3 regions of the Nonomuraea recticatena genome follow, and region 2 is predicted to be linked to each of the others. Evidence: riboswitches for the same ligand, from Rfam matches in the RefSeq annotation. Region 2 holds a riboswitch; each other region holds the start of a gene.
What was found. Region 2 has a riboswitch for thiamine pyrophosphate ahead of ABFX50_RS34905 (purine-cytosine permease family protein). Riboswitches for the same ligand answer to the same signal wherever they lie in the genome.
Positions count from the first base shown of each region.

Region 1 (3,246 bases), on a different contig from region 2:
CTTCTCCAGGAAGCGCTGCACCCTGCCCTGGTCGTCAACGATGATGATGCCGAACTCGAGTGGGTTGGGGACGCGGGTCAGCCCGATCGTGACGAGGGCGGAATTCTCGCGGTGAAACCTGATCATGTCCGATAAGTCGATATCGGTCAGGGCGTCACCGGAAATAACGAGAAAACGATCATCGCGGAGTTTGTCGGCCGCGTTCTTGACGCTGCCCGCCGTGCCGAGGGGAAGGTCTTCGGTGGCGTAGTGCAGGCGCATGCCCAGTTCGTCGCCGTCGCCGAAGTAGCTGCGCACCAGCGCGGCGAGGAACTGGACGGTGACGACGGTCTCGGTCAACCCGTGGCGTTTCAGCAGGCGGAGGACGTGTTCCATGATCGGGCGGTTGACCACGGGGAGCAGGGGTTTGGGCTGGTTCGCGGTCATCGGCCGCAGCCGAGTCCCCTCCCCGCCTGCCATGACGACCGCCTTCACTCGATCACTCCTTCTTCGCAGCGGTTACGAGTTGGCGCACCTGTACCACATACAGCAGTCCTGCCCACCAGTACAGGCCCGTTCCCCAGATGGCGAACGCCCATCCGATAATCCTTGCAATATCGGCATACCAGGCTCCGGTGTGCGAGGCCAGGAAGAGGAGGGGGAAGGCGTACATCAGATTGGCCATGGCGGCCTTGCCGAGGAAATGCACGGGCAGTGCCTTGTAGCCGTACTTGCGGAGCACGGGGAAGAAACATCCGACGAAGATCTCGCGGCCCAGGATGATCGCGACCAGCCACCATGGGATGACCTCGCGCAGCAGCAGGCCGAGCAGGGTGGCGAAGACGTAGAGCTTGTCGGCGGCGGGGTCGATGAGACGGCCGAGCCTGCTGGTCTGGTTCCACGCGCGGGCGATCTTGCCGTCGAGCCAGTCGGTGAACCCCGCGACCATGAGCAGCGCGATCGCCCAGCCGTCCGCCTTGGGCCCGAGAACCAGCCAGAGGAACACGGGGACGCCGAGCAGACGCAGGAAGCTCAGCAGGTTCGGAACCGTCCAGATTCGGTCCTCGGCGGAAGTTTCACTCACGCTGCCGACCCTACTGCGTCACCCACCTGCGCACGCTGAGCCGCCCGCCCGCTGTTTCCGCGCGGGTTCGGCCGCCCGCGGGCGGCAGGGGCTTGCGCGACACCCGGGTGATCGGGTTACGGTGGCGCCGACCAACGCGGGAGCCCGGTGCGGACCGGGCTGAGAGGACGGCTGACCAGCCGCCGACCGCCAGAACCTGCTCCGGGTAATGCCGGCGAAGGGAGTTTGCGCGATGAGTGGCGCGCGCTTTTCCAAGACCTACCAGGGCGAGCTCAGGGTCCCCATGCGGGAGATCGGACTGAGCGACGGCACCGTGTTCACCGTCTACGACACCTCGGGCCCCTACACCGACCCTGCCGTCGAGACCGACGTCACGCGCGGCCTGAGCCCCCTGCGCGAGCAGTGGATCCTCGATCGCGCCGACGTCGTCGGGTACGGCGGCCGCCAGGTCAAGCCGCTCGACGACGGCTACCGCGACCAGGCCTCGTGGAAGCGCGGCCAGGCCGTGCCCCGCCTGGGCGCGCGGCGCCAGCCGCTCAGGGCGGCGGGCGGGCCCGTCACCCAGCTCGCCTACGCCCGCAGGGGCGTCGTGACGAAGGAGATGGAGTTCGTCGCCGTAAGGGAGGGCGTCGAGGCCGAGTTCGTCCGCGCCGAGGTGGCCGCGGGCAGGGCGATCATCCCGGCCAACGTCAACCATCCCGAGAGCGAGCCGATGATCATCGGCCGCAACTTCCTCGTCAAGATCAACGCCAATATCGGCAACTCCGCCGTCTCCTCCTCCATCGAGGAGGAGGTGGAGAAGATGACCTGGGCCATCCGCTGGGGCGCCGACACCGTCATGGACCTCTCGACGGGTCGTGACATCCACACCACCCGCGAGTGGATCATCCGCAACTCACCCGTGCCCATCGGCACCGTGCCGCTCTACCAGGCGCTGGAGAAGGTCGGCGGGGTCGCGCCCGACCTGTCGTGGGAGGTCTACCGCGACACCCTGATCGAGCAGTGCGAGCAGGGCGTCGACTACGTGACCGTCCACGCGGGCGTGCGTCTGTCCTATGTCCCCCTCACCGTCGGCCGCAAGACCGGCATCGTCTCGCGCGGCGGCTCGATCATGGCGGCGTGGTGCCTGGCCCACCACCGCGAGAACTTCCTGTACGAGAACTTCGAGGAGATGTGCGAGATCCTCGCCTCCTACGACGTCGCCTTCTCCCTCGGCGACGGCCTGCGCCCCGGCTCGATCGCCGACGCCAACGACGAGGCCCAGTTCGCCGAGCTGCGCACGCTGGGCGAGCTCACCGGGATCGCGCGCTCCCGCGACGTCCAGGTCATGGTCGAGGGCCCTGGCCACGTGCCCATGCACAAGATCAAGGAGAACGTCGACCTGCAGCGCGAGCTCTGCGACGACGCCCCCTTCTACACCCTCGGCCCCCTCGTCACCGACATCGCACCGGGCTACGACCACATCACCTCGGGGATCGGCGCGGCCATGATCGGCTGGTACGGCACCGCCATGCTCTGCTACGTCACGCCGAAGGAGCACCTGGGGCTGCCCGACAGGGAGGACGTCAAGACCGGCGTCATCACCTACAAGATCGCCGCGCACGCCGCCGACCTCGCCAAGGGGCACCCGAAGGCCCAGGAGTGGGACGACGCGCTGTCGGAGGCGCGCTTCGAGTTCAGGTGGGAGGACCAGTTCGAGCTGTCCCTCGACCCCGGCACCGCCCGCTCCTTCCACGACGAGACGCTGCCCGCCGCGCCCGCGAAGACGGCGCACTTCTGCAGCATGTGCGGGCCGAAGTTCTGCTCGATGCGCATCTCGCACGACCTGCGGGCGGCGGAGGGCATGCGCGCCAAGTCGGAGGAGTTCGTGGCCGGGGGCGGCGAGGTCTACGTGCAGCTGACCGACAGACCGCCGCTTCCGTGAGAGGAGCGGGGACAGACCGAAGTCTAGGAGCGGGCCGCCCTGAGGAAGGAGCGGATGAGGGCGGAGTCCTTCACGCCCCTGGCCACCTCGACGCCGCTCGAGACGTCCACGCCCCACGGCCGCGCGGCCTCGATCGCCTGCCGTACGTTGCCGGGGTCGAGGCCGCCCGCCAGCAGCCAGTTCCCCGACGGCCTGCCCCGCACGGCCGTCCAGTCCCACGGCTCGCCCGCGCCCGCCCTGGGCGCGTCGACGATCAGCA
Region 1 is NZ_BAAATE010000012.1:163,888-167,133, reverse strand. Features, by position in the region: gene ABFX50_RS23820 (mannose-1-phosphate guanyltransferase) at 1-474, opposite strand, end outside; gene clsA (cardiolipin synthase ClsA) at 479-1,063, opposite strand; TPP riboswitch at 1,190-1,303, shown strand; gene thiC (phosphomethylpyrimidine synthase ThiC) at 1,296-2,987, shown strand; gene ABFX50_RS23805 (phosphoribosylanthranilate isomerase) at 3,011-3,246, opposite strand, start outside.
Region 1: another riboswitch for thiamine pyrophosphate. It lies ahead of thiC (phosphomethylpyrimidine synthase ThiC); the one in region 2 lies ahead of ABFX50_RS34905 (purine-cytosine permease family protein).

Region 2 (3,246 bases):
ACCGCCAAGGGCGTGGTCGCCTGCAGCTTCGAGGACGAGCACACGATCTTCGAGCGGCTGACGCGGGTCGTGGGCGGCCTCGTCGGCCCCGACGCGCGCCGTCTCGACCCGGTGCGCCGCGAGCTCGACGCCTACTTCTCCAGGCGCCTGCGCGCCTTCACCACCCCCGTCGACCTGCAGCTGGCCACGCCGTTCGCGCGCACGTTGCTGCAGATGACCATGGCAGTGCCGTACGGCACCAGCACCACCACCGCCGACCTCGGGGCGCGCATCGGACGGCCACAGGCGCTGCGCGCGGTGGGCAACGCGCTGAACGCGAACCCGGTGTGCGTGATCGTGCCATGCCACCGGGTCCGCGACCGCGAGAGCTATCCGGGCGGGGCGACCGCCCTTGAGCGCCTGCTGAGGATCGAGGGTTAGCGCCTGCTTCGCCGTACGAAGCCGATGGCCAGGGTGACCAGGCCCGCCACCAGGAACGCGCCCACGGCCGCGCTCATCCACGGCTGCCTGGTGAAGCCCAGCGCCGTGCGCGCGCCGTCCCAGATCGCCGCCCACCAGCTGATCGTCGAGGGCGCGGCCAGCAGCCACCAGGTGACGAAGCCCAGCGCCCACGGCGCGACCATCGGCCAGCGCGAGGGGGCGTGCTCACTGGTGTCCCACGTGCTGGCGCGGCCGAGCACGAAGTAGTCGACCACGAGGACGCCCAGCATCGGGACGAAGACGGCGCCGATGATGCTGAGGAAGGCGCTGTAGGAGTTGACGTCCACCAGCAGCGCCACGCCGATGGTCAGCACGCCGATCGCGATGGAGAAGATGCGCCTGTCCACGCGGGGCATGAGGTTCTGCAGCGACATGGCGGTGGAGTAGACGTTGGCGAAGGACTGGTCGGTCTCACGCAGCACCAGGATGCCGAAGAACAGCGCGCCCAGCGGGGCGGCCACGAACGGGCCGAACACCGTGGTCGGATCGTTCAGCACGGCGTCGTGCCCGGCGATCGCGACCGCGTAGACGCCGATGGCCAGGCAGGCGACCTGCGCGACCGTGTAGCCGCCCACGACGCCGGTGAAGGCGGCGCGGCTGCTGCGCGAGTGCCTGGCGTAGTCGGCGGCCACCGGCACCCACGACACCGACAGCGCGATCACGAAGTCGACGGCGGGGGCGAAGGCGTCCCAGCTGCCGCCGGACGGCGCCGGGGCCGAGCGCAGGAAGACGACAGCGAACCAGATGGTCGAGATGATCACGCCGATCGTGACGACCCGCCTGATCAGCCTGATGGCGCCGAGCGGGTAGATCGTCAGCCCGGTGGTGATCGCCCCCGCGAGGAGCACCCAGACCGCGTACGGCACGGCGTCGCCGAAGATGGCCTGCGCGCCCATCGAGATGACCCACAGCTCGAAGGCGCCCCACCCGAGCATCTGGATGATGTTGAGCACGGTCGGGACGTAGGAGAGCTTGGCCCCGAACAGCCCTCTGAGCAGGACCATCGCGGGCTGGCCCGTCTGCGCGCCGGGGATGGCGGCCAGGCCCACCATGGCGGTGCCGATGAGGCTGCCGACGACGGTCGCGGTGACCGCGGCCGTCATCGACAGCGGGTTGTCGTCGAGGAGGGGGTTGATGAGGAAGAGCGCGAAGGAGAAGCCGAGGAGGCTGACGCCCAGGTTGGCCCAGAACGCGCCCTGGTCGAGGATGCCGAGAGTCTTGGGGGGAGCCTCGTCGAGGGTCAGAGGGACTTCTGCATGCTTGGGGTCGATGACATGCGTCATCACACGCTCCCTACGCCGGCATTACCCGGACAGGTTCATGCGGTCGGCGGCGCAGGAGCCGCCCTCTCAGCCCGGTCATCGCCCGAGCTCCCGCGGTTTGTAATTTTCGACCGAATTATGTCACTTAACGACTTTCTGGCAAGAGGCCGCTCCTCGAAGCCTCACGCGTCGCCCCTCCGGGCGTGGTCAGGGGTTCGGTTCCCCGAGAATGGAGGTATGAGTGTTCCTGAGATCGAAGTGACCGACGTGCCCGCGGGCGCCTACCTGCTCGACGTCCGTGAGCAGGACGAATGGGTCGCGGGCCACGCCCCCGAGGCGGTGCACATCCCGCTCGCCGAGTTGCAGGCGCGGGTCGAGGAGGTGCCCGCCGACCAGCAGGTGTACGTCGTGTGCAGGGTCGGCGGCCGCTCGGCGCACGCCGCCGCATGGCTGAACCACATCGGGCGCGACGCCGTCAACGTCGGCGGCGGCATGCAGTCGTGGGAGATGGCCCGCAAGCCCATGGTGAGCGAGACGGGTCAGCCGCCCTTCGTCGCCTGAGCGGGGCCCTACTTCAGCAGCTTGGACATCCGCCGGTCGGCGAGGATCTTGCCCTCGGTCTGGCAGGTGGGGCAGTACTGCAGCGAGGAGTCGGCGAACGACACCTCGCGGATCGTGTCACCGCACACGTCGCACGTCTGCCCCGCCCTGTTGTGCACGCGCAGCCCCGACTTCTTCTCCGCCTTGAGGTCCTTGGCGGCCAGGCCGTGGGCCCTTTCGACCGCGTCGCGCAGCGTGGTCACGATCGCCTCGTGCAGGTCGGCGATCTGCGTGTCGGTCAGCGTGGCCGAGATCTTGAAGGGCGACATCCTGGCCGCGTGCAGCACCTCGTCGGAGTAGGCGTTGCCGATGCCGGCGATGATCTTCTGGTCTCTCAGCAGGCCCTTGATCTGGGTGCGGTTACCGCCCACGATCTGCTTGAGCGCGCTGGGCGTGAACTCGGGCGCGAGAGGGTCGGGGCCGAGCGAGGCGACGCCGGGGACCTCCTCGGGGTCCTTGACGACGTAGACGGCCAGGCGTTTCTGCGTGCCCGCCTCGGTCAGCTCGAAGCCCGGCGCCACGCCGTCGTCGTCGGGCGCCAGCCGTACCCTCACCGCCAGCGGCCCCTTGCCCGGGCGGACGGGTTTCGCGCCCGACAGGTCGTCGCGCCAGCGCAGCCACCCCGCTCGCGACAGGTGGAAGACCAGGTGGAGGCCGTCGCAGTCGAGGTCGAGGAACTTGCCGTGCCTCGCCACGCCCGTGACCGTCAGCCCGCCGAGCGCGGTGACGGGCGGGTCGAAGGTCTTGAGCGCCTGGAAGGCGACGACGTCGACGGCCAGCATGGTGCGCCCCACCGCCCGCTCGCGCAGGAACTCGGCGAGCGACTCCACTTCGGGAAGTTCCGGCATGCGTCCAGAATATGGTCCACAGCCTGTGGAAAGCAGCTCCGCCCTACGGGACGTCC
Region 2 is NZ_BAAATE010000024.1:53,917-57,162, reverse strand. Features, by position in the region: gene ABFX50_RS34910 (methylated-DNA--[protein]-cysteine S-methyltransferase) at 1-420, shown strand, start outside; gene ABFX50_RS34905 (purine-cytosine permease family protein) at 417-1,763, opposite strand; TPP riboswitch at 1,753-1,867, opposite strand; gene ABFX50_RS34900 (rhodanese-like domain-containing protein) at 1,980-2,303, shown strand; gene ABFX50_RS34895 (Fpg/Nei family DNA glycosylase) at 2,312-3,190, opposite strand; gene ABFX50_RS34890 (TenA family protein) at 3,234-3,246, opposite strand, start outside.

Region 3 (3,246 bases), on a different contig from region 2:
CCTCACGGGCCAGCCTGGCGGTCAGCACCGCCTCGCCCGCGGTGAAGCAGCCCGCGGTGTTGGGCAGCACCTTGATCCGCCGCTCGCGCAGCACGTCGAGCACGCTGCCGCGCGCGGCGGGGTCGAGGCGGCGCATCGCCACCGTGGTCAGCTCGGTGCCCGAGGCGACCAGCGCCTGGTCGAGCACCTCCAGCGAGGGCGCGCCCCCTGTGCCCATGATGAGCCGCGAGGAGAACTTCTCTCCCGCGATGATCAGTTCATCCACCCTGCACCGCCGTGAGAATCTCGATCCTGTCGCGGTCGGCCAGCGGCGTGGTCGCCCACGTGCCCCTGGTGACCACCTCGTCGTTGACCGCGACGGCCACACCCGTCGTCTGCTCGGTCAGCCGCTGGACGGCCTGCGCCACCGTGGTGCCGTCGGGCACCTCGTGCGCGGCGCCGTTGATCGTCACTTCCATCAGCACTTCCTTGTCTAGAACCGCTGTGGCGAGCACAGGGCGGCCAGTTCGGGCTCCTCGCCCTGGAGCAGGGCGGTGGTGAGCGGAGCCAGCAGGACTCCGCCTCTGTGATGTCCGGTCGCCAGCGCGAGCCCCCGGCGCACTTCGCCGACCAGCGGCAGGTTGTCGGGGGTGCAGGGGCGCAGGCCCGCCACCACGTCGGCCAGCTCCAGCTCGGTGACGCCCGGCACCAGCTCCCTGGCGTCGCGCAGCAGCTCGTACAGGCCTCCCGCGGTCACCCTGGTGTCGAAGCCCAACTCCTCCTGCGTCGCGCCGACCACCACCTCGCCGTCGCCGCGCGGGACGAGGTACACGGGCGAGCCGTGCACCATGCCGCGCACGCACCTGCCGAGCAGCGGGTGGGGGGAGCGCAGGCGCATGATCTGGCCCTTCACCGGGCGCACGGGCACGTCGGCGAGCTCGCCGCTCCACGCCCCCGCCGCCAGGACGACGCGCTCGCCGGTCAGGAGCTCGCCGTCGGCCAGCCGTACCGCGCCGTCGAGCAGGTCGGTGGCGCGGCGAGGGACGACGGGGACCCTCATCGTCTCCAGCGCGGCCAGCAGGGCCGCGGTGACGCGGCGGGGATCCACCCACGCGTCGCCGCCCGCCAGCACCCCGCCCCGCACGGACGGCGAGAGCATCGGCTCCAGGCGACGGCACTCGCGCCCCGTCAGCCGCTCGACGGGCAGCCCCAGCTTGTCCATGAAGGCCGCGAGCTCCTCGAGCGCCGCCAGGTCGTCGGCGCCGAAGGCCACGTCGAGCGTGCCGTGGGCGCGGTAGTCGACCGACAGGCCGCTGTCGGCCTCCAGTTCGGCGGCGAAGGCGGGCCAGCGCTCCAGCGCGGCCAGGCCCAGCCTGAGCAGCGGCTCCTCGGTGTAGGCGACCTCGCTGACGGGGGCCAGCATGCCCGCGGCCGCATGGGAGGCGCCGGAGGCGGGGGCCGGGTCGATCACGGTGACGTCCTGGCCGGCGCGGGCCAGGCGCCAGGCGATGGACAGGCCCACCACGCCGCCGCCCACGATCAGGTCCATCTCGCTCCCTTCGCCGGCATGATCCGGATCAGGTGTCTTGCGGTCGAAGGCCCGTCAAGCCTTCCTCTCAGCCCGGTGTGGCCGGACTCCCGCGCGTCTTCCACCGACCAGCCTACTCACGCCGGACGTCCCCCTTGAACCATTGGTTATGGTCTTGACCGTGAAGCATGTCGTGGTGGTAGGTGCGGGACTGGCCGGTGTACGCAGCGCCGAAGCTCTCAGGGCGCGCGGATTCGGCGGCACGATCACATTGCTGGGGGAGGAGCGGCACCGGCCCTACGACCGGCCACCCCTGTCGAAGGCGGTGTTGCTGGGTGACGCCGACTCCAGCTTCGTCGACTCCGACCTCGAGGGCATGGGGGTGGAGCACAGGGCGGGGGTGTCGGCCAAGGGCCTGGCCGAGGGCGTGGTGGAGACCACCGAGGGCGAGATGGCCTACGACGGCCTGGTGATCGCCACCGGCGCGGAGCCGATCAGGCTGCCCGGCGAGGGCCGCCAGCACGTCCTGCGCACCCTCGACGACGCGCTGGCGCTGCGCGCCGAGCTCGTCCAGGGGGCCAGGGTGGTGATCATCGGCGCGGGCTGGATCGGCGCGGAGGTGGCCACGGCCGCCATGAGGGCGGGCTGCGCGGTCACGGTGCTCGAGGCGGGCCCCGCTCCGCTCGCGCACGTGGTCGGCGCCGAGGTGGGCGCGCACACGATCCCCTGGTACGACGGCATCGACCTGCGGCTGAACACCATGGTCGGCTCCGTGGACCCCGGCGGGGTGAGCCTGGTCGGCGGCGGGAGCCTGGAGGCCGACGTGGTGGTGACCGGCATCGGCGTGCGGCCCACGGTCGAGTGGCTGGCCGGCTCCGACATCGACCTGCACAACGGCGTCGTCACCGACGAGCACCTGCGCGCCTCCCTGCCGAACGTCGTCGCCGTCGGCGACTGCGCGGCCTGGTGGTCGCGCCGCTTCCACACCAGGCTGCGCGTGGAGCATTGGGACACCGCGCTCAACGCCCCCGAGGTCGCCGTGGCCAGCCTGCTGGGCGACGAGTCCGTGTACGATCCCGTTCCGTACTTCTGGTCGGAGCAGTTCGGCCACATGGTGCAGTACGCGGGCCACCACCCCGGGGCCCGCCTGGTGCGCCGCGGCGACCCGTCGGCCGCGGCTCCCGTGAGCAGGTGGTCGGTCTGCTGGCTGCACGACGACGACAGGCTGGCGGCTGTGCTGACCGTCAACAGGCCTCGAGACCTCGTCCAGGGCCGTAGGCTCATCGAGGCCGGCCAGCGGCTGGACCCAGGGCGCCTGGCCGATCCCGAGGTGGCTCTCCGTGATTGTGTTGTTTGAGCAAGGACGCGATGTGGTAGTGGTGGATTCGTGACGCTTTCTGTTGCACAGATAGATCGGGAGACCGACCAGCTCGTCGGCGAGTGGCTCACTCTCCCCCAGGTGGCCGAGCGCCTCGATCTGACGATCGGCAGGGCCAAGCAGCTCCTCAAGGACCGCAAGCTCGTCGGCGTACGGCGAGGCGGCGGGGGCCCGCAGGTGCCGGCGGCCTTCCTCGAGGGCAAGGACGTCGTGAAGGGCCTGCCGGGCACGCTCACGCTCCTGCTCGACGCCGGCTACGACGACGTCGAGTCGTTGCGCTGGCTGTTCACCCCTGACGAGTCCCTGCCAGGCTCGCCCATCGACGCGATCAAGGCAGGTCGCCACACCGAGGTCAAGCGGC
Region 3 is NZ_BAAATE010000006.1:387,422-390,667, reverse strand. Features, by position in the region: gene ABFX50_RS15850 (thiazole synthase) at 1-265, opposite strand, end outside; gene thiS (sulfur carrier protein ThiS) at 258-458, opposite strand; gene thiO (glycine oxidase ThiO) at 473-1,528, opposite strand; TPP riboswitch at 1,517-1,631, opposite strand; gene ABFX50_RS15835 (NAD(P)/FAD-dependent oxidoreductase) at 1,689-2,864, shown strand; gene ABFX50_RS15830 (Rv2175c family DNA-binding protein) at 2,895-3,246, shown strand, end outside.
Region 3: another riboswitch for thiamine pyrophosphate. It lies ahead of thiO (glycine oxidase ThiO); the one in region 2 lies ahead of ABFX50_RS34905 (purine-cytosine permease family protein).